One region of the Kitasatospora sp. NPDC059812 genome, then DNA from elsewhere that is predicted to be linked to it. Evidence: predicted binding sites of a transcription regulator. Region 1 holds the regulator's gene; the other holds the start of a gene.
The links. The regulator HspR, encoded in region 1, represses chaperone genes until heat shock. The targets are predictions, from matches to a motif close to TTGAGNNNNNNNNNCTCAA.
Positions count from the first base shown of each region.

Region 2: a site for HspR is predicted at 8,087-8,105, ahead of lon (endopeptidase La). Genes of this name have one in related genera too.

Region 1 is NZ_JBHWIO010000013.1:89,383-100,348, forward strand. Features, by position in the region: gene ACFV6D_RS09880 (TDT family transporter) at 1-272, shown strand, start outside; gene ACFV6D_RS09885 (LuxR C-terminal-related transcriptional regulator) at 851-1,840, shown strand; gene ACFV6D_RS09890 (LuxR C-terminal-related transcriptional regulator) at 1,958-2,962, shown strand; gene ACFV6D_RS09895 (LuxR C-terminal-related transcriptional regulator) at 2,962-3,939, shown strand; gene ACFV6D_RS09900 (hypothetical protein) at 3,947-4,573, opposite strand; gene ACFV6D_RS09905 (helix-turn-helix domain-containing protein) at 5,121-6,128, opposite strand; gene ACFV6D_RS09910 (heat shock protein transcriptional repressor HspR) at 6,323-6,853, opposite strand; gene dnaJ (molecular chaperone DnaJ) at 6,861-8,018, opposite strand; gene grpE (nucleotide exchange factor GrpE) at 8,242-8,877, opposite strand; gene dnaK (molecular chaperone DnaK) at 8,874-10,706, opposite strand.
Region 2 is NZ_JBHWIO010000074.1:4,716-15,681, reverse strand. Features, by position in the region: gene ACFV6D_RS29315 (hypothetical protein) at 21-269, shown strand; gene ACFV6D_RS29310 (MDR family MFS transporter) at 398-1,945, opposite strand; gene ACFV6D_RS29305 (MarR family winged helix-turn-helix transcriptional regulator) at 2,134-2,583, opposite strand; gene ACFV6D_RS29300 (ABC transporter permease) at 2,696-3,748, shown strand; gene ACFV6D_RS29295 (ROK family transcriptional regulator) at 3,819-5,039, opposite strand; gene ACFV6D_RS29290 (GtrA family protein) at 5,058-5,600, opposite strand; gene lon (endopeptidase La) at 5,668-8,064, opposite strand; gene ACFV6D_RS29280 (rhomboid-like protein) at 8,233-9,030, opposite strand; gene ACFV6D_RS29275 (response regulator transcription factor) at 9,593-10,330, shown strand; gene ACFV6D_RS29270 (cell wall metabolism sensor histidine kinase WalK) at 10,423-10,966, shown strand, end outside.

The DNA.
Region 1 (10,966 bases):
TCGGCGTCGCGATGCTCTGGCTGGCCGTCGCGCTCACCGCCAACCTGCGCGCCCGCCGGGCCGGCATGCCGTTCGCGATGACCTGGTGGGCGTACACCTTCCCGATCGGCACCTGCGTCACCGGCGCCTCCGCGCTCGCCCGGCACACCGGGTTCGGCGGCTTCACCGCGATCGCCACCGGGCTCTACCTGCTGCTGGCCACCGCCTGGGTGCTCGCCGCCGGCGGGACCACCGCCGGGCTCGCCCGCGGACGGCTGCTGGCGCGTGCCTGACGATTCCCGCCGCACGCCGCCGTTGCAGGAACCCGCACCCGCGGCCCGACCGCGCGTGGCCGACCGACCGTACGGGCGGGTGCCCCCCGCGAGCCCCGCTGGCCTCGGCCTTTACCGGAACCCGTCCTGCCGCTCGACCCCGCCCGCCCCACCCGCCGTGCAGATAGCTGCAATTGCGCGAACCTGCACTCGGGCGACACTTGTTCACCGGCCGTCACACTGTGAGGGTGGAGTCACGCCAGGCCGACCGGGCACCGCAGCCCGATGGTGGCGACTTGCTCTTCGAAACTGACCACGGGTGCAACGTCCCGCACGCGTGAAACGGGGGGGAAGAGCGCCGGTCGGGGCGCCATGTGTGGTGATGGCCCCCGGAACCGGAGCCGTCGAGGCGTTGCTGCTCCGCCTCGACGGAAGCGCCTGGGCATGGGCGTAGCGACGGTGGCCCCCGGGCCCCCCGGAGTGCGACGGCACCCGGACCCCGGAGGCCGCCGTCAGCCCGGTACCGTGACCGCCGAGCCCCGCGCCGGACGGCGCGACGGCGGCAACGAGGGAGAAGCGTCCGGCAGGGAGTGTGCGACGTGACGGTGGAACCGGCGGTCGCGCCGCAGCACGGACAGCCCCCGGGCGAGGAGCCCGACGAGGCCGCCCGGCAGTTCTACCTGGCGATCCTCGCCCGGGGCGGACGCATCCCGTTCGCCGACACCCCGGACGCCGACCAGGCCGCGCTCCAGCAGCTCGTCGACCTCGGCCTGCTCATCGCCAACCCGATGGACCACTGCTACACCGCCATCAGCCCACGCTCCGTCACCGACCGCCTGGGCGCCGAACTCCGCAGCGAGGCGACCAGGCTGCTGGTCCGCGCCGAGAACCTCCCCGGCGCCCTCGACGGCCTCACCCGCGCCTACGACGCGATGCCCCGGCCCTCCGGCCGGGCCGGCGGCGCCGTCCACGTCGAGGGCCACGTCCACATCCGCCAGCGGATCTCCCAGCTCGCCTCCGACTGCCGCTCCGAAGTCCTCGCCGCCCAACCCGGCCACCGCCCCGCCGGCACCCTGCAGGTCGCCCTCCTCCAGGACGTCCACCTGCTCCAGCGCGGCTGCTCCCTGCGCACCATCTACCAGCCCGTCGCCCTCGCCGACCCGCCCGCCCTCGCCTACGTCGAGGAGGTCACCCGGCACGGCTCCCTCATCCGGGTGCTCGACGAGCCGTTCCAGCGGCTGCTCGTCTTCGACCGCGCCGTCGCCGTGATCTCCGCCAACGACGACAACAGCACCGCCGCCTTCATCACTGACCCGGCCGCCATCACCTTCCTGGTCGGCGCCTTCGAACGCGACTGGGCCCGCGCCGAAACCGCCGACACCGCCGCCACCCTCGGCCCCACCCGCACCGTCCCCGACCGGATCGGCCGCCTCCTCGCCCGCGGCCTCACCCAGCGCGCCGTCGCCACCCGCCTCGGCCTCAGCGAACGCACCGTCGCCGCCCACATCTCCCGCCTCCGCGACCGCCACGGAGCCCAGACCCTCTTCCAACTCGGCTGGCTGATGAGAGGCGCCCGCGATGACCGATGAACCCGGCCCCGCAGAGCGGCCCGCCCTCCACCTCACCGCCGTCCACCTCACCGCCGTCCGCAACGGCGGTCGCCCCGACCCTCTTCCACCTCGGCCGGCAGCTCCGGGGGGAGCCCCATGACCGACCCGTCGACCTGCCCCCTGCCCGACTCTCCGCTGCCCGACGACGCCGCTCGGGCGCTGTACCTCGCCGTCGTCGGCAACGGCGGCATCCTCCGGGCGGCCGACCTGCCTCCGGGTGACGAACCGGTCCTGGAGCGGTTGCTCGACCTCGGACTGGTCGTCCCGAGGGTCGAGGACGCGGCCTACGCCGCGGTGAACCCGCGTGTCGTCATCGGCCGAATCGGGTCCGAACTGCGGTCCACGGGTGGCGAATTGCTGGCCAGGGCGGACGAAACGCCCGAGCAGTTCGCCGAGTTGGCGCAGGCCTTCGACGTCACGCCGCGCCACCCCGAGTGCTCCGTCGAGGTCACGTACGTGCACGGCTTCGAACAGATCCGCCTGCGCCTGGCCCAACTCGACGCCGAGTGCTCGCAGGAGATGCTGGCCGCCCAGCCCGGCGGGGCCCGGCCCGTCGAGGGGCTCCCGGACGCCCTCGACCGGATGCGGCGACTCGCCGAGCGCGGCGGCACCGTCCGGGGCATCTACGAGCCGGCGGCGGCCGCCGACCCGGCGACCGCAGCCTTCGCCGCCGCGGCCGCCGAGGTCGGCTGCCGGTACCGGGTGCTGGGCGAGCCGTTCCGGCGGGTCCTGATCTACGACCGGAAGGTGGCCGTCATCCCCGCCGCGTCCGACAACAGCCGCGCGGCCTTCGTCGAGGACCCGGTGGTGGTCGACTTCATGGCCGACGCCTTCGAGCGCGACTGGCAGCGCGCCGCCCGGGTCCGCTGGGCCCGTGGCCCGGAAGCCCCCGAGCCGGCCGACTCCCTGCCCGACCAGGTCGGCCGTTTCCTCGCCCAGGGCCTCACCCAGCGCGCCATCGCCACCCGCCTCGGCCTGAGCGAACGCACGGTGGCCGGCCACATCGCCCGGCTGCGCGAACTGCACGACGCCGAGACGCTCTTCCAGCTCGGCTGGCAGCTCCGGTCGGCGGCCGACGCCGCCCGTCGGCGGGTGCCGTGATGCACGGGCGCGGCACCGGGCGGCCCGACCAGGCCGCACACGACCTGTACCTGCGCATCCTCCGGCACGGCGGCTGGATCGACCGGGCCGAGGTGGCCGCCGCCGACCGGCCGGCCCTGGAACACCTGCTCGCGCTCGGGCTGCTGCTCGCCCGGCCCGAATCCGACGTCTGCACCGCCGTCAACCCGCGTACGGTCGGCGACCGGATCAGTGCCGAGCTCCGGGCCGAGGGCACCCGGCTGCTGGTCCAGGCCGCGCAACTCCCGCAGGCCCTCGACGACCTGACCAAGGCCTACGACACGGCCCCGCGCCCGACCGACCGTGCCGGTACGGTGCATCACGTCCAGGGCCTCGGCGCGGTCATCCGGCGATTCGCCGAGGTGGAGGCGGACTGCCGCCAGGAGATCCTCGTCGCCCAGCCCGGCCGGCCCCGCCACGCCCACCAGTTGGAGGACGCCCTGGAACGGATCGGCCGGTTCTGCGGCCGGGGCGGCCGGATCCGGGTGATCTACGCACCCGGCGCCGTCCGGGACCAGGCGACCGCCGACCACACCGCCCGCGGCACCGAACTGGGCGCCCGCTTCCGGGTCCTGGCCGAGCCGTTCCGCCACCTGCACATCTTCGACCGCCGGATCGCCGTGCTCCAGTCCGCCGACGACCTCCGGAGCGCGACCTTCATCGAGGATCCGGCGACCGTCGACCATTTCCTGGCCGTGTTCGAACGGGACTGGGTCCGCTCCGGCCGCCTCCTCTGGAACCCCGACCAGGCGTCCGCTCCCGAGTCGACGGCCCACGAGCAGGTCGGCCGGCTCCTCGCCCAGGGCCTCACCCAGCGCGCCATCGCCGGCCGCCTCGGTCTCAGCGAGCGGACGGTGGCCGGCCACATCGCCCGGCTGCGCGAACTGCACGACGCGGAGACGCTGTTCCAGCTGGGCTGGCAGCTGCGGGGAGCCCGGACGGGGGAGCCCGATGGGTGAGCGCTGGTCAGCCGGTGGCGGCGCTGGTCGGCCAGTAGCCGGCCCGGCCGACGACGGGGGGCTGCTGCCGGGGGACGTTGAACTGCTCACCGGGGGCGGTCCAGAAGCCCTCGCGCAGGGACAGCGCCATGCCGGCCCAGTCGAGCGCGGTCTCCACGGTGTGGTTGAGGGCCTCCTGCGACCAGGTGTCGTCGAAGACCAGCGGCAGAACGGGGGCGACCTGCTCGATGGTGGCGATCAGCGGGTTGTGCGTGATGGCCTCGTCGACGAGGAGGACGATCGGCTTCCGCAGCGCCGACGCCCACCCCAGCTCCAGGCTCACCCCGGCCGACAGCGGTGCCCCGACGTAGGCGAACACGAGGTCCGCGGACTGCAGGGCCCGGAAGTCGGACGGCACCCGGGGCTCCGGCGCCTGCCCGGCGACGGTCCAGGCATCACTGTGGTGCGCGCTGTACACGGCGGCACCGCTGCGGAGCAGGGTGGTGCGGAGCGTCGTCAGCCGCGTCCGGCTGGCGAGCGTCACCACACTGTCCGCGGGCCCGGTCAGCCGCATCAGCGGCGCGGCCAGGAACACACGCGCACGCCGGCCCTCGGGGGTCTGTCCGGCGTGCTCTCGCAGGTAGGGCTCACTCATTGTCGACTCCGGGGATAGGTGCCAACCAGGCCGATCGCCCCGTTGGGTGGTGACTATCGGAATGCTGCTGTGCATTCGTTGTGGTCGAAACGAACTAGTCATGGACATGTTGTTTGTGGTGTCCCCGTCTTCCCCCTCCCGCGAGAGGGGTTGGGGAGTGCACTGATCGTCTCTGTCGACCGTCGCCACCGTCCACAGAGCCGTGGTGTCATCTCGATGCCTGGCAGAGAGATGACGCACTGGGGTAGCAGGCCCCCTGGCTTCCGGCATGGGCTTGCGGCATTATGTGGCAGGTTGTTCGAAACAATGGCTGGGTACCCGCGCCAAGTCTTAAACAAAGAGAGGGGGCACCATGTCTCGGATACGCCGGGTGGTGCGATTTGTCCTGGTTCCAGTCGTTGTGGGTCTGGCGCTTTTCATCGGGAGCGGTTCGAGCCCGGCTGACGACACGATCTGGAACATCGGGGTTTCCCACGATGCGGCAGCGCCTCAGACCATGGCGCTGGCCAATGACACGATCTGGAACTGAGACCGCCGCGACGCTTGGTCAGTGATAGCTGTCGGAGTCGGTCGGAATGCTGTTCCGGGCCAATGCGTACCCGAGTTGGAACAGCGACTCGACATTGTGCTCGTCGCGCATCTCGGCCAGGTGCCGCGCGAGCGTCCGTTCGCTGATGCCGAGTCTGCGGGCGATCACCCGGTGGTTCACGCCTTCGAGCATGAGGTCGATGATCGTCTGCCGCATCCCGGAGACCACCTGCTGCGGAACGGCGCGCGCGCCGTCGAAGTCCAGCGCCCGGCTCCAGTTCCGCTCGAAGATCTCGCTGATCAGGTAGCTGATGACGGCCCGGTCGTGCACGAAGGCGGCCAGATTGAGGTCCTCGGCGATGGGGATGACCGCGATTCGGCGATCGATGACGATCAATCGCGTGTAGGGCTCCTCCAGCGTCCGGAACCGTCCGCCGGCCTTGGTTATCGTGGCCACGTACTCCCTGGTGGGAGCGTGGTACCGGGTGCTCGGGTGGTAGATCGTCCTGAGCGTGATGCCCAGGCGGAGGGCTTCGAGGTCGCGGGCGAGGATGCCGGTGAGCGCCTCGGACGGGCGCGGCCCGCCGGGTTGGGCGGCGAGGATCTCCTCCGAGGCGCTGGCGACGATCTGCTGCACCCGCTGGTTGATCAGCACCTTTCCCCGCACGTACTCGATCGCGCCGCCGGCCTGCTCCGGTGAGTGGTAGGCGGCCGTCAGGTCGTGGAGATCGGTGGCGAGGGCCGACGCGCGGGTGAGCAGGTCGAGTGCCTGGCGCTGCCAGGTCACGGAGAGGCTCTCGGACAGCTGCTGAGGGTCGACCGCGACGAGGACACCGGGTTCGTCGGTGTCGGCGACCAGAAGGCCTATCGCCACCAACTCCTCCTGGGCCCCGCCCGCCTTGGCGAGGTCGGAGTCCTTCGGAAACCGCCCGTTCTCGCGGATGACCGCCAGATACAACTCCCGCGCTTCTTTCGAGAGGACGGAGGGCCCAATCGCGGCGGTACCGGGCTGTTCTCGTCCACTCATCTGCGGGCTCCTTGCCGTGGCCGTGTCTGCACTACCTGCCGGGCACCAATACCGGAATCGCAGTGCAGCATGCCAGATCGGGTGGCATCGGTGAGGGCGGCCAGATTTGTTCGACAGCACTCTCTCACCACGATCAAGCCGCCGGCACCCCCCGGGCGGAGGGGAGCCGGCGGCCGGAGGTGTTCAGCCAAGTCTCAGCGCTTGGGGCGCCAGACGACCAGGGCGCTGGACTGGGTGGGCGGCTGGTAGGGGACGAGGTCGCGGCGGTAGGAGGCGTGGACGGCGGCCTCGCGCTGCTGGAGGGCGCTGGTGGCGCCGTCGAGGGAGTCGACCAGTTCGCCGATGCGGGACTGGAGCGCGGTGACCTGGTTCTCCAGCTCGATGATCCGCTTGATGCCGGCCAGGTTGATGCCCTCGTCCTGGGAGAGCCGCTGGACCTCGCGCAACTGCTGGATGTCGCGCGCGGAGTAGCGGCGGCCCCGGCCGGCGGTGCGGTCGGGGCTGACCAGACCGAGGCGGTCGTACTGGCGGAGGGTCTGCGGGTGCAGGCCGGAGAGCTCGGCGGCGACGGAGATGACGTACACCGGGGTGTCCTCGGTGAGGACGTACTGCGGCGGGGCGGTGGGCCGCCGGGTGCGGCGGCCGTCGCCCGGCAGGCCGTCGCCGACGCCGACGCCGGGCAGGCCTTCACCGATGCCGGGGCCGATGGGACTGTTGGGGATCATCTGGTCATCACGCTCCCTTCGCCGCCCGGAACAGGGCGGCTCGCGGGTCGTCGGAGGCGGTGGCCTCGCGGTACTGCTCCAGGGCGTTCAGCGCGTCCCCGGTGATGTGCCGCGGCACCACGACCTCGACGGTGACGAGGAGGTCGCCGCGGGTGCCGTCCTTGCGGGTGGCGCCCTTGCCGCGGGCGCGCATGGTGAGGCCGTTGGCGCTGCCGGGGGGCAGCTTCAGCTTCACGGCCGGCCCGTTCAGCGTGGGCACCTCGATGGTGGCGCCGAGGGTGGCTTCGGGGAAGGTGACGGGGACGGTGACGGTGAGGTTGTCCCCCTTGCGCCCGAAGACGGGGTGCGGGTCGACGTGCACGGTGACGTAGAGGTCGCCGGGCTGTCCGCCGCGTTCGCCCTGGGCGCCCTTGCCCTTGAGCCGGATGCGCTGGGCGTCCTGGACGCCGGCCGGGATACGGACCTGCATGGTGTGGGCGGAGCTGGCCCGGCCGCTGCCGTGGCAGTCGACGCACGGGTCGTCGACGATCATGCCGCGCCCGCGGCAGTCCTTGCACGGCTCGGAGAGCGCGAACGCGCCCTGGCCGCGGCTGACGGTGCCGGCGCCGACGCAGGTCGGGCAGACCCGCGGGGTGGTGCCGGACTTGGCGCCGGTGCCGTTGCAGGTGCGGCAGGGGGCCTGGCTGGTCATCCGCAGCGGGACGGTCGCACCGTCGACGGCCTCGTCGAAGGCGAGGGTCACCTCGGTCTCGACGTCGGCGCCGCGCCGGGGCTGGGCCTGCCGGCCGCCGCTGCGGTTGAAGAGTCCGCCGAAGACGTCGCCGAGCCCGCCGCTGCCGGTGTTCTGGCTGCCGCTGAAGAGGTCGCCGAAGTCGAAGCTGTAGCTGCCGTTGCCCTGGCCGGGGCCGCCGGCCCGGAAGCCGCCGTTGGCGAAGAGGCTGCGGGCCTCGTCGTACTCCTTGCGGCGCTTCTCGTCGGACAGGACGTCGTAGGCCTCGGAGATGTCCTTGAAGCGGTCCTCGGCCTTGGCGTCGCCCTTGTTGGCGTCCGGGTGGAACTCGCGCGCGAGCTTGCGGTAGGTCTTCTTGATCTCGGCGGCGGTGGCGTCCTTGGGCACGCCGAGGACCTTGTAGTAGTCCTTCTCCACGTAGTCCTTGCCACTCATGCGTCCACCTCGCTCCGCTCGGCAGCTGCTCCGCGCAACACGCGCCTTTCAACGATTCGCTCGCTGCGCTTGCTCATAGCTGCCGCCACCTCCCGATGTCCATCCTCGCTGCGCTGTCAACAGCCGCTCCACCGGGCGCTGTTGACAGCGCGCTGCGGAGTCGGCCGCCGTTCTGGCCGGCGTACGACTCCGCAGCGCACTGGTTGTCAGCTGTCACAGGTTGTCAGCTGTCCGAACCACCGTCGGACTTGTCCGCGTCCCCGGACTTCGCCTCGCCGTCGGGCGCGGCCGTGGTCTGGGTGCCCGGCTGGGGCTCCGCGACGGCGACCATGGCGGGGCGGATGATCCGCTCGCCGATGCGGTAGCCGGGCTGGAGGATCTGCACGCAGGTGTCCTCGGTGACGTCCGAGGAGTAGCTGTGCATCAGCGCCTCGTGCATGGTCGGGTCGAAGGGCTCGCCCTCCTTACCGAACTGCTGGAGGCCCAGCTTGGCGACGACCGTCTCCAGGGACTCGGCGACGGACTTGAAGCCGCCGGTGACCTCGCCGTGCTCGCGGGCGCGGCCGATGTCGTCGAGCACCGGGATCAGGGACTCCAGGATGTTGGAGACCGCGATCTCGCGGACCGTCAGCCGGTCGCGCTCGACCCGCTTGCGGTAGTTCTGGTACTCGGCCTGCAGACGCTGCAGGTCGGCGGTGCGCTCGGCCGACTCCCGCTTGGCAGTGGCGAGTTCGTCGGAGCCAGCACCGGAGCCGGAGTCGGCGGCGCCGGCTGCGGCGGCCTCCTCGGCGGCCTTGATCACAGCCTCGTCGGCGGCGGAGTCGTCGCCGGGCTTGCCGCCCTGCGGCTTGTCCGTCATGCCGCACCGCCCTTGGGCTTCTCGTCGTCCACGATCTCGGCGTCGACGACGTCGTCGTCCTTGGCCTGGGCGGACTCGCCGGCCGGGGCGGCGGCGTCGGCGTTGGCGTACAGCGCCTGGCCGAGCTTCTGCGCGGTGGTGGAGACCTTCTCCGAGGCTTCGCGGATCTTCGCGATGTCCTCGCCCTTCAGGGCCTCCTTGAGCTCGCCGATGGCGGTCTCGACCTCGGCCTTGACGTCGGCGGGGAGCTTGTCGGTGTTGTCCGCGATGAACTTCTCGGTCGAGTAGACGAGCTGCTCGGCGGAGTTGCGGGTCTCGACGGACTCGCGGCGCTTGTGGTCCTCCTCCGCGTACTGCTCGGCCTCGCGCATCATGCGCTCGATGTCGTCCTTCGGCAGCGCGGAGCCGCCGGTGACGGTCATCTTCTGCTCCTTGCCGGTGCCGAGGTCCTTCGCGCCGACGTGCATGATGCCGTTGGCGTCGATGTCGAAGGTGACCTCGATCTGCGGCAGGCCGCGCGGCGCCGGCGGCAGGCCGGTCAGCTCGAACATGCCCAGCTTCTTGTTGTACGCCGCGATCTCGCGCTCGCCCTGGTAGACCTGGATCTGCACGGACGGCTGGTTGTCCTCGGCCGTGGTGAAGATCTCGGAGCGCTTGGTCGGGATCGTGGTGTTGCGCTCGATCAGCTTGGTCATGATGCCGCCCTTGGTCTCGATGCCGAGGGACAGCGGGGTGACGTCGAGCAGCAGGACGTCCTTGACCTCGCCCTTGAGGACACCGGCCTGGAGCGCGGCGCCGATGGCGACGACCTCGTCCGGGTTGACGCCCTTGTTGGCGTCCTTGCCGCCGGTCAGCTCGCGGACGAGCTCGGCGACGGCGGGCATACGGGTCGAGCCGCCGACCAGGACGACGTGGTCGATCTCGGAGAGCGAGATGCCGGCGTCCTTGATCACGTTGTGGAACGGGACCTTGCAGCGCTCCAGCAGGTCGGAGGTGAGCTGCTGGAACTGGGCGCGGGTGAGCTTCTCGTCCAGGTGCAGCGGGCCCTCGGCGGAGGCCGTGATGTAGGGCAGGTTGATCGAGGTCTCGGAGGACGAGGACAGCTCGATCTTGGCCTTCTCGGCGGCCTCGCGCAGACGCTGCAGGGCCATCTTGTCCTTGGACAGGTCGACGCCGTGGCCGGCCTGGAAGACCTTGACCAGGTGGTCGACGACCTTCTGGTCCCAGTCGTCACCACCGAGGTGGTTGTCACCGTTGGTGGCCTTCACCTCGACGACCCCGTCGCCGATCTCCAGCAGGGAGACGTCGAAGGTGCCGCCGCCGAGGTCGAAGACCAGAATGGTCTGGTCGTCCTTGTCGAGGCCGTAGGCCAGGGCGGCCGCGGTCGGCTCGTTGACGATGCGCAGGACGTTGAGGCCCGCGATCTCACCGGCCTCCTTGGTGGCCTGGCGCTCGGAGTCGGAGAAGTACGCCGGGACGGTGATGACGGCGTCGGTGACGGTCTCACCCAGGTAGGCCTCGGCGTCCCGCTTCAGCTTCTGCAGCACGAAGGCGCTGATCTGCTGCGGGTTGAAGTCCTTGCCGTCCAGGTTGATCTTCCACCCGGTGCCCATGTGGCGCTTGACCGAGCGGATGGTGCGGTCGACGTTGGTGACCGCCTGACGCTTGGCCACCTCGCCGACCAGGACCTCGCCGTTCTTCGCGAAAGCGACGACGGACGGCGTGGTCCGCGCGCCCTCGGCGTTCGTGATGACGGTGGGCTCGCCACCCTCCAGAACGCTGACGACCGAGTTCGTCGTACCGAGGTCGATGCCGACCGCGCGTGCCATCGTAAATACCTCCACGGAAGAGTTGAGCTTTACAGGCTCAAGGATGCACGACCGGGTGGGTGCCGTCAACAGGGATGAGTCGCTGCCGCTCAACTTTGCTGAGCGGTCCGCCCCCCCCGCGGCCGCGGCGACTGCCCGTGGCCTCGGTCGTGGCCGTGGTCATGGCCGTGGCGCGTGTGGTGCCACGTGACTGCCGCCATAGCTTGGGAACCTTCTGGAGGACTGGTGGCGGGCGGTAATGTCCGGGCCGTCGGCCCGGC
Region 2 (10,966 bases), on a different contig from region 1:
CAGGCTGAGGAGCACCCGCCATGCACATCAAGTGGAACGCCCTGGCCCAGACCGCCGGTGCCAGCTTCGGCATCACCGTCGCCGTGGTCTCCGTCTTCGCCCTCGGCATCCTGGCCCTGTCCCGCCGCGAGGCCGCGCTGAGCGCCCGCGAGGGCGAGGCCGCCCAGGAGCCGGGCGGCGGCCGGCTGGCCCTGGCCGGCGCCTACGCCTGCTTCGGCCTCTGCGCCGCGGCCGTCGTCTACGGCCTGGTCCTGATCGCCGCGCCGTAGCGCGTGGTCCTGATCGCCGCGCCGTAGCGCGTGGCCGACGGTTCCCGCCGTCCGCGCGCGGGACGAACCGAACGGGCCGGGGAGTGTGATCCACGCTCCCCGGCCCGTTCGCGCATCCCCGCCCGGAGTCAGCCCTGCTGGCTGGTCTTCAGCGCGGTCTCCCGGATGAACAGCACCGTGACGAAGGCCAGCGCCGCGAACGGCGCGGCCCACAGGAAGACGGTGCCGACGCCGTGCCCGAACGCGTCCGTCACCAGCGGGACGATCGGGGCGGGCAGCTTGTGCAGGTCCGGGATGCCCCCGCCGCCGGCCGCGCTCGCGGCCGGGATGTGCGCGGCGGCCAGGTTCTCCGCGAGGTAGTGGGTCACCTTGCTGTTCATCAGCGCGCCGAGCGCGGAGACGCCCATCGCGCCGCCCATGGTGCGGAAGAACGTCACCACGGAGCTGGCCGCGCCGAGCTCGTGGCGCGGCACCGTGTTCTGCACCGCGAGCACCAGGTTCTGGCTGGTCAGGCCGAGGCCGATGCCGGTGATCGCCATGTAGACGCAGAGCAGCTTGTAGTCGGTGTCGGCGCGGGCGGTGGCGAGCAGGCCGAAGCCGATCGCGAGCAGCGCCGTGCCGGCGACCAGGTAGGCCTTCCACTTGCCGTACTTGGTGATCAGCCGGCCGGCGACGGTGGAGGCGAGCGCCAGGCCGAGGATCATCGGCAGGGTCATCAGGCCGGCCATGGTCGGGGACTTGGCGCGGGCCAGCTGGAAGTACTGGCTGAGGAAGGTGGTCGCGCCGTACATCCCGACGCCGACCAGCACGCTGGCCACCGCGGCCAGGGTGACGGTGCGGTACTTGAAGAGGTCCGGCGGGATGATCGGCTCGGCGGCGCGGCGCTCGATCACCACGGCGAGGGCGCCCAGCAGCAGGCCGCCGCCGACCATCGCGGCGGTCTGCCAGGACAGCCAGTCGTAGTTCGTGCCGGCCAGCGTGATCCAGATCATCAGCAGGCTGACGGCGCCGGTGATGACCAGCGCGCCCAGGTAGTCGATCTTCGCCTTGCGCTTGACCACCGGCAGCTTGAGGGTGCGCTGCACCACCAGGATCGCGGCCAGCGCGAACGGGATGCCGACGTAGAAGCACCAGCGCCAGCCCAGCCACGAGGTGTCCACGATGACGCCGCCGATCAGCGGTCCGCCGATGGTGGCCAGCGCGAAGACCGCGCCGAAGTAGCCGCTGTAACGGCCGCGCTCGCGCGGCGGGACCATCGCGGCCAGGCAGATCTGGCCCAGCGCGACCACACCGCCGGCACCGATGCCCTGGAGGGCGCGGCAGGCGATCAGCTCGGCGGTGTTCTGGGAGAGGCCGGCCAGGGCGGAGGTGGCGATGTAGATCAGCAGGGCTATCTGGAGCAGCAGCTTCTTGCTGACGAGGTCGGAGAGCTTGCCCCAGATCGGGGTGGAGGCGGTCAGGGTCAGCAGGGCCGCGGTGATCACCCAGGTGTAGGCGGACTGGCCGCCGTGCAGGTCGGTGAGGATGTGCGGCAGGGCGTTGGAGACGACGGTCGACGAGAGCACGGCTACGAAGAGGCCGAGCAGCAGGCCGGACAGCGCCTCCATCACCTGCCGGTGGGTCATCGGTTGATCGTCGACGGCGGCTCCGACGGTCGCCTCGGCTGTGACGGTCATCTGGGTCCTTCGGCGGGAGGAGTGAGCGGGGGGCGGGGGGTGCGCAGGCAGGGAAAATTGTTGCCTTACGCAACCATAGGCCCGATGGTTGACTAAGGCAACTTTCTTCAAGCCCAAGTAAAGGCCGCGCCCCCAGGCCTGGATCCAGCCACCGTGGCCCCGACCCCGCCCCGGGGCCCGGCCCCCGGTCACTCCGCCGGCGGCTCCCCGATCACGTCGTTGAAGCGGTGCAGCAGCACCGCGAAGCGGTCCACGTCCTCCGGCGACCAGCTGCCCAGCAGCTCCCGCACCCGCCGCATCCGGACGTCCCGGGCCGCCAGGTAGCGCCGCCGCCCATCCTCGGTCAGCGAGACCAGCGCGGCCCGGCGGTCCAGCGGATCCGTCTCCCGGGCCACCAGGCCCAGCTCCTCCAGCGCCCGGATCTGCCGGCTCACCGTGGCCTTGCCGACCGCGAAGTGCACGCCGACGTCCGTCACCCGCACCCGCCCGGCCTGCTCGATGTAGCCGAGCATGCTGTACGCCATCCCCTCCAGCTCGGGGTGCACCCGGCGTGAGAGCTCCGCCACTCGGGCCCGGCCCCGCCGGAACATCAGCGCGACCTCGCGCTCCACCGCCAGCAGGGATTCCTCGTCACTCACCGCGCCAGTATCCCGCAGCCGCACTGGCTGGAAGGCGGCGCGTGGGGTGCGACAAGCTAACTAGTTCATGGTATGAAGTATCCGTTTTCCCCCAATACACAAGGAGATGTGGATGGCCGCCCCGGGGCAGGGTTTCGTCGCTGAACTGAAGGGCGCGGTCACACCGCGTGCGGCACTGCTCGTGATCGGCGTGCTGCTGCTGCAGCTCGGCTTCATCACCTCGTACGTCGGGGCGCTGCACCACCCGGCCCCGCACGAGCTGTCGATCGCGGTGGTCGCCCCGCCGCAGGTCGCCCCCAAGCTGGTCCAGGCGCTGGAATCCGTGCCGGACGACGCCGTCAAGGCCGTCACCGCCCCGGATGCCGAGACGGCCACCCAGCAGATCAAGGACCAGAAGATCTACGCCGCGCTGGTCGTGAACCCGACCGGCACCGAGGACACCCTGCTGGTCGGCGGCGCCCGCGGCACCTCCGCCGCCAAGGCCGCCGAGTCCATCACCACCGCGCTGGACAAGGCCCAGGGCCGCACCGTCAAGGTCGAGGACGTCGTGCCGCTCGCCAAGGGCGACACCAACGGCCTCTCCGCGTTCTACCTGGTCATCGGCTGGTGCGTCGGCGGCTACCTGGTCGCCTCGATCCTCGGCATCAGCGCCGGCTCCAAGCCCGCCAACGTCCACCGCCTGCTGATCCGCCTCGGCGTGCTCGCGCTGTACTCGGTCGGCGCCGGCCTCGGCGGCACGATCATCGCCGGACCGGTGCTGGACGCGCTGCCCGGCTCGATCCTGGCCCTGACCGGCATCGGCGCCCTGGTGGTGTTCACGGTCGGCGCGTTCACCATGGCGCTGCAATGCCTGTTCGACGTCATCGGCATCGGCGTCGCGGTGCTGATCTTCGTGGTGCTGGGCAACCCGAGCGCCGGCGGCGTCTACCCGGCACCGATGATGCCGCCGTTCTGGCGGGCCATCGGCTCGCTGATCCCGAACGGCGCCGGGACCAGTGCCACCAAGTCGATCGCCTACTTCGGCTCCACCAACCTGGGCATGCCGATCGTGGTCCTGGTGGTCTGGGCGCTGATCGGCATCGGCGTCGCCTACCTGGCCGTGCTGCGTGGCCCGCGCTCCGGCGGCCGCGAGATCGTCGCCGCCGAGGCGTCCTCCGAGGCCTGATCCCCCGCGTTCCTGCGCCCGAGCCCCCGGCCGCCCGGCCGGGGGCTCGGGTGCGTCCCGGGCCGGGAGGTCAGCCGCCGGCGAGCCGGCCCGGGTCCGCGACGACGGCCCGCACCACGCCCACCGCGGCGCCCAGCAGCGGCCCGCGCCGGCCCAGCCGGGACACCGTCAGCCGCTCGTCCGACCAGGGCCGCACCGTCACCCGGGCGGCCAGCTCGGCCCGCATCGCCGGCAGCAGCCAGGGCGCCAGCCGGGCGTAGCCGCCGCCCAGCACCACCTCGGCCGGGTCCAGCAGGTTGACCGCCCCGGCGGCCGCGATGCCCAGCGCCGAACCGGCCCCGGCCAGCACCGCGAGGGCCGGCTCGTCCCCGGCCCCGGCCCGCCCGGCGAGCAGCGTCACCCAGTCGCCCCGCGCGCCCGCCGGCCCGGCCGCCCGCAGCACGGCCGCCTCCCCCGCGTACTGCTCCAGGCAGCCGTGCGCGCCGCAGGCGCAGCGGTGGCCGTCCGGGTGGACCGGTACGTGGCCGAACTCGCCCGCGTAGCCGCGCGCCCCGCGCAGCAGCCGCCCGCCGACCACGATCGCCGCGCCGACGCCGGCCTCGGCCGACACGTACAGGAAGTCCTCCGGCCCGCCGCCCAGCCACCGTTCGGCCAGCCCGCCCAGGTTGGCCTCGTTGTCCGCCTCGACCGGCAGCTCGGCCAGTTCGGCCGCGCCGGCCGCGCGCAGCGCCGGGCGCAGTTCGGCCGCCAGCGGGACGTCCCGCCAGCCCAGGTTGGCGGCCCGCTGGAGCACCCCACCGGAGGTGCCGACCAGCCCGGGGACGGCCAGGGTCAGCCCGGCCGGGCGCAGGCCCGCCTCGGCGACGGCCGCGTGCAGCAGTTCGGCGAGGTCGGCCATGACAGCGGCGGGCCGGCGACCCCGGTTGCGGACCTCGCGGCGGCGCCAGGTCCGGACCTCGCCGCTCAGGTCGACCACGCAGGCGCCGAGGTGCTCCACGCCGATCTCGGCGCCGAGGCCGCCGGGCCCGAGCGGGTTGAGCCCGAGCGCGGTGCCGGGGCGGCCGACCTTGCCGCTGGGCGCGGCCGGGCCCTCCTCGACGACCAGGCCGCCGGCGATCAGCTGTTCGGCGAGCGAGGAGACGGCGGCCCTGGTCAGCCCGGTCTCGGCGGCCACCTCGGCCCGGGAGCGCGGGGCGCGCGCGATCACCCCGAGCACCAGGGCCAGGTTGGCCCGGCGCATCCCCTGCTGGCTGGCGGGCCCGCTCCGAACCGCGTCCGGTTCCCCGCGCATAACCCTCACCTCACGGCCTTATGGGGCATCCCGTGGCATCTCGGGTGCAGCGTAACCGGGTTCGTACCTCGGGTGCGCCCGTTCGGCGGGCCGGGTGAAGACCCACCGCTGCATCGCCCAGAAGCGGAACAGCATCGCGGCGAAGGTACCGACGACCATCCCGCTGAGGAAGTCCGCGGTCTCCTGGACGAGCGGGCCGACGTACGGCTCGCGCAGGTCCAGGGCGTAGCGGGAGAGTGCCAGCGGCAGGTCGTTGACGGCGATCGCCATGGCGCTGACCAGGAAGAACAGCAGTGCCTCGCGCGGGTGCCCGGCCGTCCGGAAGGCCCAGCGACGGTTGAGCACGTAGGAGACGACGGTCGAGATCACGGTCGCGACCGTCAGCGCGACCACCGGCTTGTGCTCCAGCACGGTGAACTTCAGCTCGAAGTCGGTCACCGTGGTGAGCACGAAGCAGGCGCCGCCGACCAGCAGGAACTTCACCAGCCTGCGGTGCCGCACCAGGAACGGACGCAGCCGGGCCGGCACCCGGGCCAGGGCGCGCTGCGTGGGGGACGGCATCTCCGCAGTGTGGCACGCGCAGACGCCGTCCTCCCGTCGATCCTCCCGCCGACCCGGCGCGGCCGGGTCAGGCCGCCGCGGCCAGGACCTTGGCCGGCTCCAGGGCCAGCTCCAGCACCTCCCGCACGTCCGCCACCGGGTGCACGGTGAGCCGCTCCAGCACCTCGGCCGGGACGTCGTCCAGGTCGGCCTCGTTGCGCTTGGGGATGATCACCGTGGTGACGCCGGCCCGGTCGGCGGCGAGCAGCTTCTGCTTCACCCCGCCGATCGGCAGCACCCGCCCGGTCAGCGACACCTCGCCGGTCATCGCCAGGTCGGTGCGGACCTTGCGGCCGGACAGCAGCGAGGCGAGCGCCGTGGTCATGGTGATGCCGGCGCTCGGCCCGTCCTTGGGGACGGCCCCGGCGGGGACGTGCAGGTGCACGCCGCGGTCGCGCAGCGAGGTGACCGGCAGCTCCAGTTCGGCGCCGCGCGAGCGCAGGTAGGAGAGCGCGATGTGCGCGGACTCCTTCATCACGTCGCCCAGCTGCCCGGTGAGGGTGAGCCCGGTGCCGCCGGTCTCGGCGTCGGCGAGCGAGGCCTCGATGTAGAGGACGTCGCCGCCGGCGCCGGTCACGGCGAGGCCGGTGGCCACGCCGGGGACGGCGGTGCGCCGCTCGGCCGGCGCCTGGGCGGCCTCCGGCACGTGGTGGGGCCGGCCGATCAGGGCGCGCAGCTCGTCCGGGCCGATCGCGGCGGGCAGTTCGCGCTCGCCGAGCTCGGCCTGGGCGGCGATCCTGCGCAGCACCCGGGCGATCGAGCGCTCCAGGTTCCGCACGCCGGCCTCCCGGGTGTACTCCCCGGCCAGTCGGCGCAGCGCCGCCTCGTCGACGCTGACCTGCTCGCCGCCCAGTCCGGCCTTCTCGCGCTGGCGCGGGAGCAGGTGGTCGCGGGCGATGACGACCTTCTCGTCCTCGGTGTAGCCGTCGAGGCGGACGAGCTCCATCCGGTCGAGCAGCGCCTCGGGGATGGCCTCCAGCACGTTGGCGGTGGCGAGGAAGACGACGTCCGAGAGGTCGAGCTCGACCTCCAGGTAGTGGTCCCGGAAGGTGTGGTTCTGCGCCGGGTCCAGCACCTCCAGGAGGGCGGCGGCCGGGTCGCCCCGGTAGTCGGAGCCGACCTTGTCGATCTCGTCGAGCAGGACGACCGGGTTCATCGAGCCGGCCTCCTTGATCGCCCGCACGAGCCGGCCGGGCTGCGCGCCGACGTAGGTGCGCCGGTGGCCGCGGATCTCGGCCTCGTCCCGGACGCCGCCGAGCGCGACCCGGACGAAGGTGCGGCCCATGGCGCGGGCCACGCTCTCGCCGAGCGAGGTCTTGCCGACGCCGGGCGGGCCGACGAGTGCCAGCACCGCGCCTCCGCGCCGGCCGCCGACCAGTCCGAGCCCCTGGTCGGCCCGGCGCTTGCGCACGGCGAGGTACTCGACGATGCGGTCCTTCACGTCGGCGAGGCCGGCGTGGTCGGCGTCCAGCACGGCGCGGGCGCCGGCGATGTCGTACGCGTCCTCGGTGCGCTCGTTCCAGGGCAGCTCCAGGACGGTGTCCAGCCAGGTGCGGATCCAGGGGCCCTCGGGGGACTGCTCGGAGGCCCGCTCCAGCTTGTCGACCTCCTTGAGGGCCGCGTCGCGGACCTTCTCGGGCAGGTCGGCGGCCTCGACCCGGGCGCGGTAGTCGCCCTCCTCGTCGGCCGGGTCGCCGTTGAGCTCGGCCAGTTCCTTGCGGACGGCCTCCAGCTGGCGGCGGAGCAGGAACTCCTTCTGCTGCTTGGCGACGCCCTCCTCGACGTCCTTGCGGATGGTGTCGTTGACCTCCTCCTCGGCGAGGTGGTCGCGCAGCAGGGTCAGCGCGTACTCCAGGCGGGCGACCTGGTCGGCCTCCAGCAGCACCTTGAGCTTCTGCTCGGCGGTGGCGAAGGGCGCGTAGCCGATGTTGTCGGCGAGCTCGCCGACGCCCTCGATCTGGGCCACCCGGTCGACGATCTGCCAGGCGCCGCGCCTGCGCAGCCACTGGGTGGACAGCGCCTTGTACTCCTTGACCAGCTCGGCGGCCCGGCCGGCCGCCGGGGTGTCCACCGAGGACTCCCGGAAGGGCGTGGTCTCCACCCAGAGGGCGGCGCCGGGGCCGGTGGTGCCGGCCCCGATGCGGACCCGGCGCACGGCGCGCACCAGCGCGGCCGGCTCCCCGTCGGCCAGCCGGCCGACCTGCTCGACGGTGGCCAGGGTGCCGACCGCCGCGTACGAGCCGTCCACCCGCGGGACCAGCAGGACCTGCGGCTTGCCGGTGCCGGTGGCCGCCGCGCGGGCGGCCTCGACCGCGGCGCGCACCTCGGTGTCCTTGAGGTCCAGCGGGACGACCATGCCCGGCAGGACGACCTCGTCGTCGAGCGGCAGCACGGGCAGGGTGAGCGGTGTGGACGTCGATGCCATGATCTCTCCCCAGTCAGTGAAGTTGAGTCGACCTGACTAAGGCCTGGCGTGCGCCGGATGTTCCCGGGGCGGTGTTCGCCGTGAGCGAACAGGAGGAGGGTGCGGAGCGAACGGGGGGAGGGCGCGGGAAGCGCCGTCAAAAGCACGCGGGAACGGCACCCGGAAGGGTCAGCGCACGTCCAGGACCGGAGCGCCGCCCGGCGCGGGCGAGGAGCCCGCGGCCGGCGCCTCGACCCGGCGCATCCGCGGCTTCGGCCGCGGTCGGCGGGCCTGGACCCGGCGCAGCCAGCGCCACAGCGCCACCCCGGTGAGCACCGCGGCGGGGTGCCCCACGGCGGTGACCAGGTCCCGCTCGGTGAGGATCTGCTCGGCGATCAGCAGCCCGGCGCCGCCGAGCGCGACCAGCCGCCCGCGCCACGGCAGCAGCCCGGCCACCGCACCCAGGCAGGTGAGCACGCCGTAGCTGACGCCGATGTCCAGGTAGTCCAGCGCCGCGGTCTCCATCCGCCCGGTCTCCACCGCGGTGATCACCACGCCCTGGGACAGCAGCGTGGCCGTGACGTGCCCGATCGCGAAGACCGCCGCCGCCCGGGCGGGACCGATCCGGCGCTCCAGCGGCGCGAGGGTGACGGCGAATCCCCACAGGTAGGGCATCCACACCTCGCCGGCCACCCAGAAACCGCTGAGCAGCAGCGCGCGCAGGGGGTGCTGCAGGAGGTTGTGGCCGTCGGAACTGGAGGCCTCCTGCAGCCGCTGCACGAGTTCCGGATCGGCGAGTTTGGCAAAGGTCGTGGTGGCGCCCACCACGGCGAGATAGCCGAGGGTGAAGGGGTTTCGCCGGGGTGTCGGCACCCGCGCCAGCAGCCACTCGACGACGCCGGTGCGCAGACCGTGCCGGAGCATGCCGTACGGCGGGCCGGCGGGCGACGCCCCGACCCGTCCGGCACCTCGCCGCAGTCCAGCCATGCCGCCCTCCGCTCCACGCCGGCAGCCACCGGCCCCTCACCAGGTGCCCAACGTACCGGCGCGCGCCGCGGATCCCGCCCTGCGGGGCGTTGTCGTGGCCACGTTACGTCGAGGTTCTGAGAGGCATCTGAGAAAAGCCGGTGAAGACCGTCAGGAAACCGGTCGACCGGATTCCTGATATTGGTCCAGACCTTCTTCCGGCGGGCGCACCGGCAGGGGCTCTGACCGGCGACTTGGCGTCAACTCGACTGCATACGTACCGTTACGCAGAGAAAAATCGCCGGGTAAGGTATCGGCCCGTGCCCACTCGTGCAGTGGGCTCCGAGGGCGGCCCGACAGCCGGCCCACGGGCCGGAAACGTCCGGTCCACCTGCCGGGAGGCATCCGCTGTCCGTACGCTGCGAAGTGCGCGGGAGAAGTGGGCGGGCGACAATCCGCCCGCCGACCCGCACGCACGACGGGACGGCGGACCCGGCACAGTCCACGACGGAACAAGACTACGAGCGGAGCCCGCCATCCCCACAGGTGGCCGGCCCGCAGCCCTGGGGGCGGTGGCGTGACCGTGACAGAACTTCAGCAGGACAACAACCACAGCGGCGGCACGGTGAGCAGCCAACGCAGAGTGCTGGTGGTGGAGGACGAGCCGACGATCGCGGAGTCGATCGCGGCCCGGCTGGGCGCGGAGGGCTTCAAGGTCGCCGTGGCCCACGACGGGCCGGGCGCGGTCGACGGCTTCCACACCTGGCAGCCGGACCTGGTGGTCCTCGACATCATGCTGCCCGGCTTCGACGGCCTTGAGGTGTGCCGCCGGATCCAGGCGCAGCGCCCGGTGCCGGTGCTGATGCTGACCGCGCGCGACGACGAGACGGACCTGCTGGTCGGCCTCGGCGTGGGCGCCGACGACTACATGACCAAACCGTTCTCGATGCGCGAACTGGCCGCCCGGGTCAACGTGCTGCTGCGCCGCGTCGAGCGCGCCCAGCAGGCGGCCCGCACGCCCGCGCTCGGCTCGCTGCGCTTCGGCGAGCTGGAGATCGACCACGTGCAGCGCCGGGTCCGGCTCGCCTCGGGCGACGTCCACCTGACGCCCACCGAGTTCGACCTGCTCGCCTGCCTGGCCGCGCAGCCGCGCGCCGTGCTGACCCGCGAGCAGCTGCTGGCCGAGGTCTGGGACTGGACGGACGCGTCCGGCACCCGCACCGTGGACAGCCACGTCAAGGCGCTGCGCCGCAAGATCGGCGCGAGCTGGATCCGTACCGTCCACGGCGTCGGGTACGCGCTGGAGGCCCCGCTCTCCTAGCGGCGAGCCTCGGGCGACGGGCCTCCGGGGGGCCCGTGTCCCGAACTGCCGCGCACCACGCGGGGGACGTACGCGGGGATCACAGGGGACCAATGACCTTTCCACAGCAACGCAACGGGGACACCGGCGGCACGCGGTCGCAGACGCTGGCCGCCCGCGCCGCCCGCCGGGTCTGGGCCGACATCCGGCCGCTCGACCCGGTCCGCTCGATCAAGGGCAAGCTCGCCCTGCTGGTGATCGTCTCCGTCTTCCTGGCCACCGGCATGGTGGTCGTGGCGATCCGGTCCGAGACCCAGATCCGGATCATCATGGTCTTCTCCATGATCGCCTCGCTGCTCTTCATGCAGTTCCTCGCGCACGGGCTGACCGCCCCCCTGCGCGAGATGACGGCCGCCGCCCGCGCGATGGCCTCCGGCGACTACAGCCGCCGGGTCGAGGTGAACTCGCGCGACGAGATCGGCGAGCTGGCGACCACCTTCAACCAGATGGCCGCCGACCTGGGGGCCGCCGACCGGCACCGCCGCGAGCTGGTCGCCAACGTCTCGCACGAGCTGCGCACGCCCATCGCCGCACTGCGCGCCGTGCTGGAGAACGTGGTGGACGGCGTCGTCCAGCCCAATCCGGCGACCCTGGGGG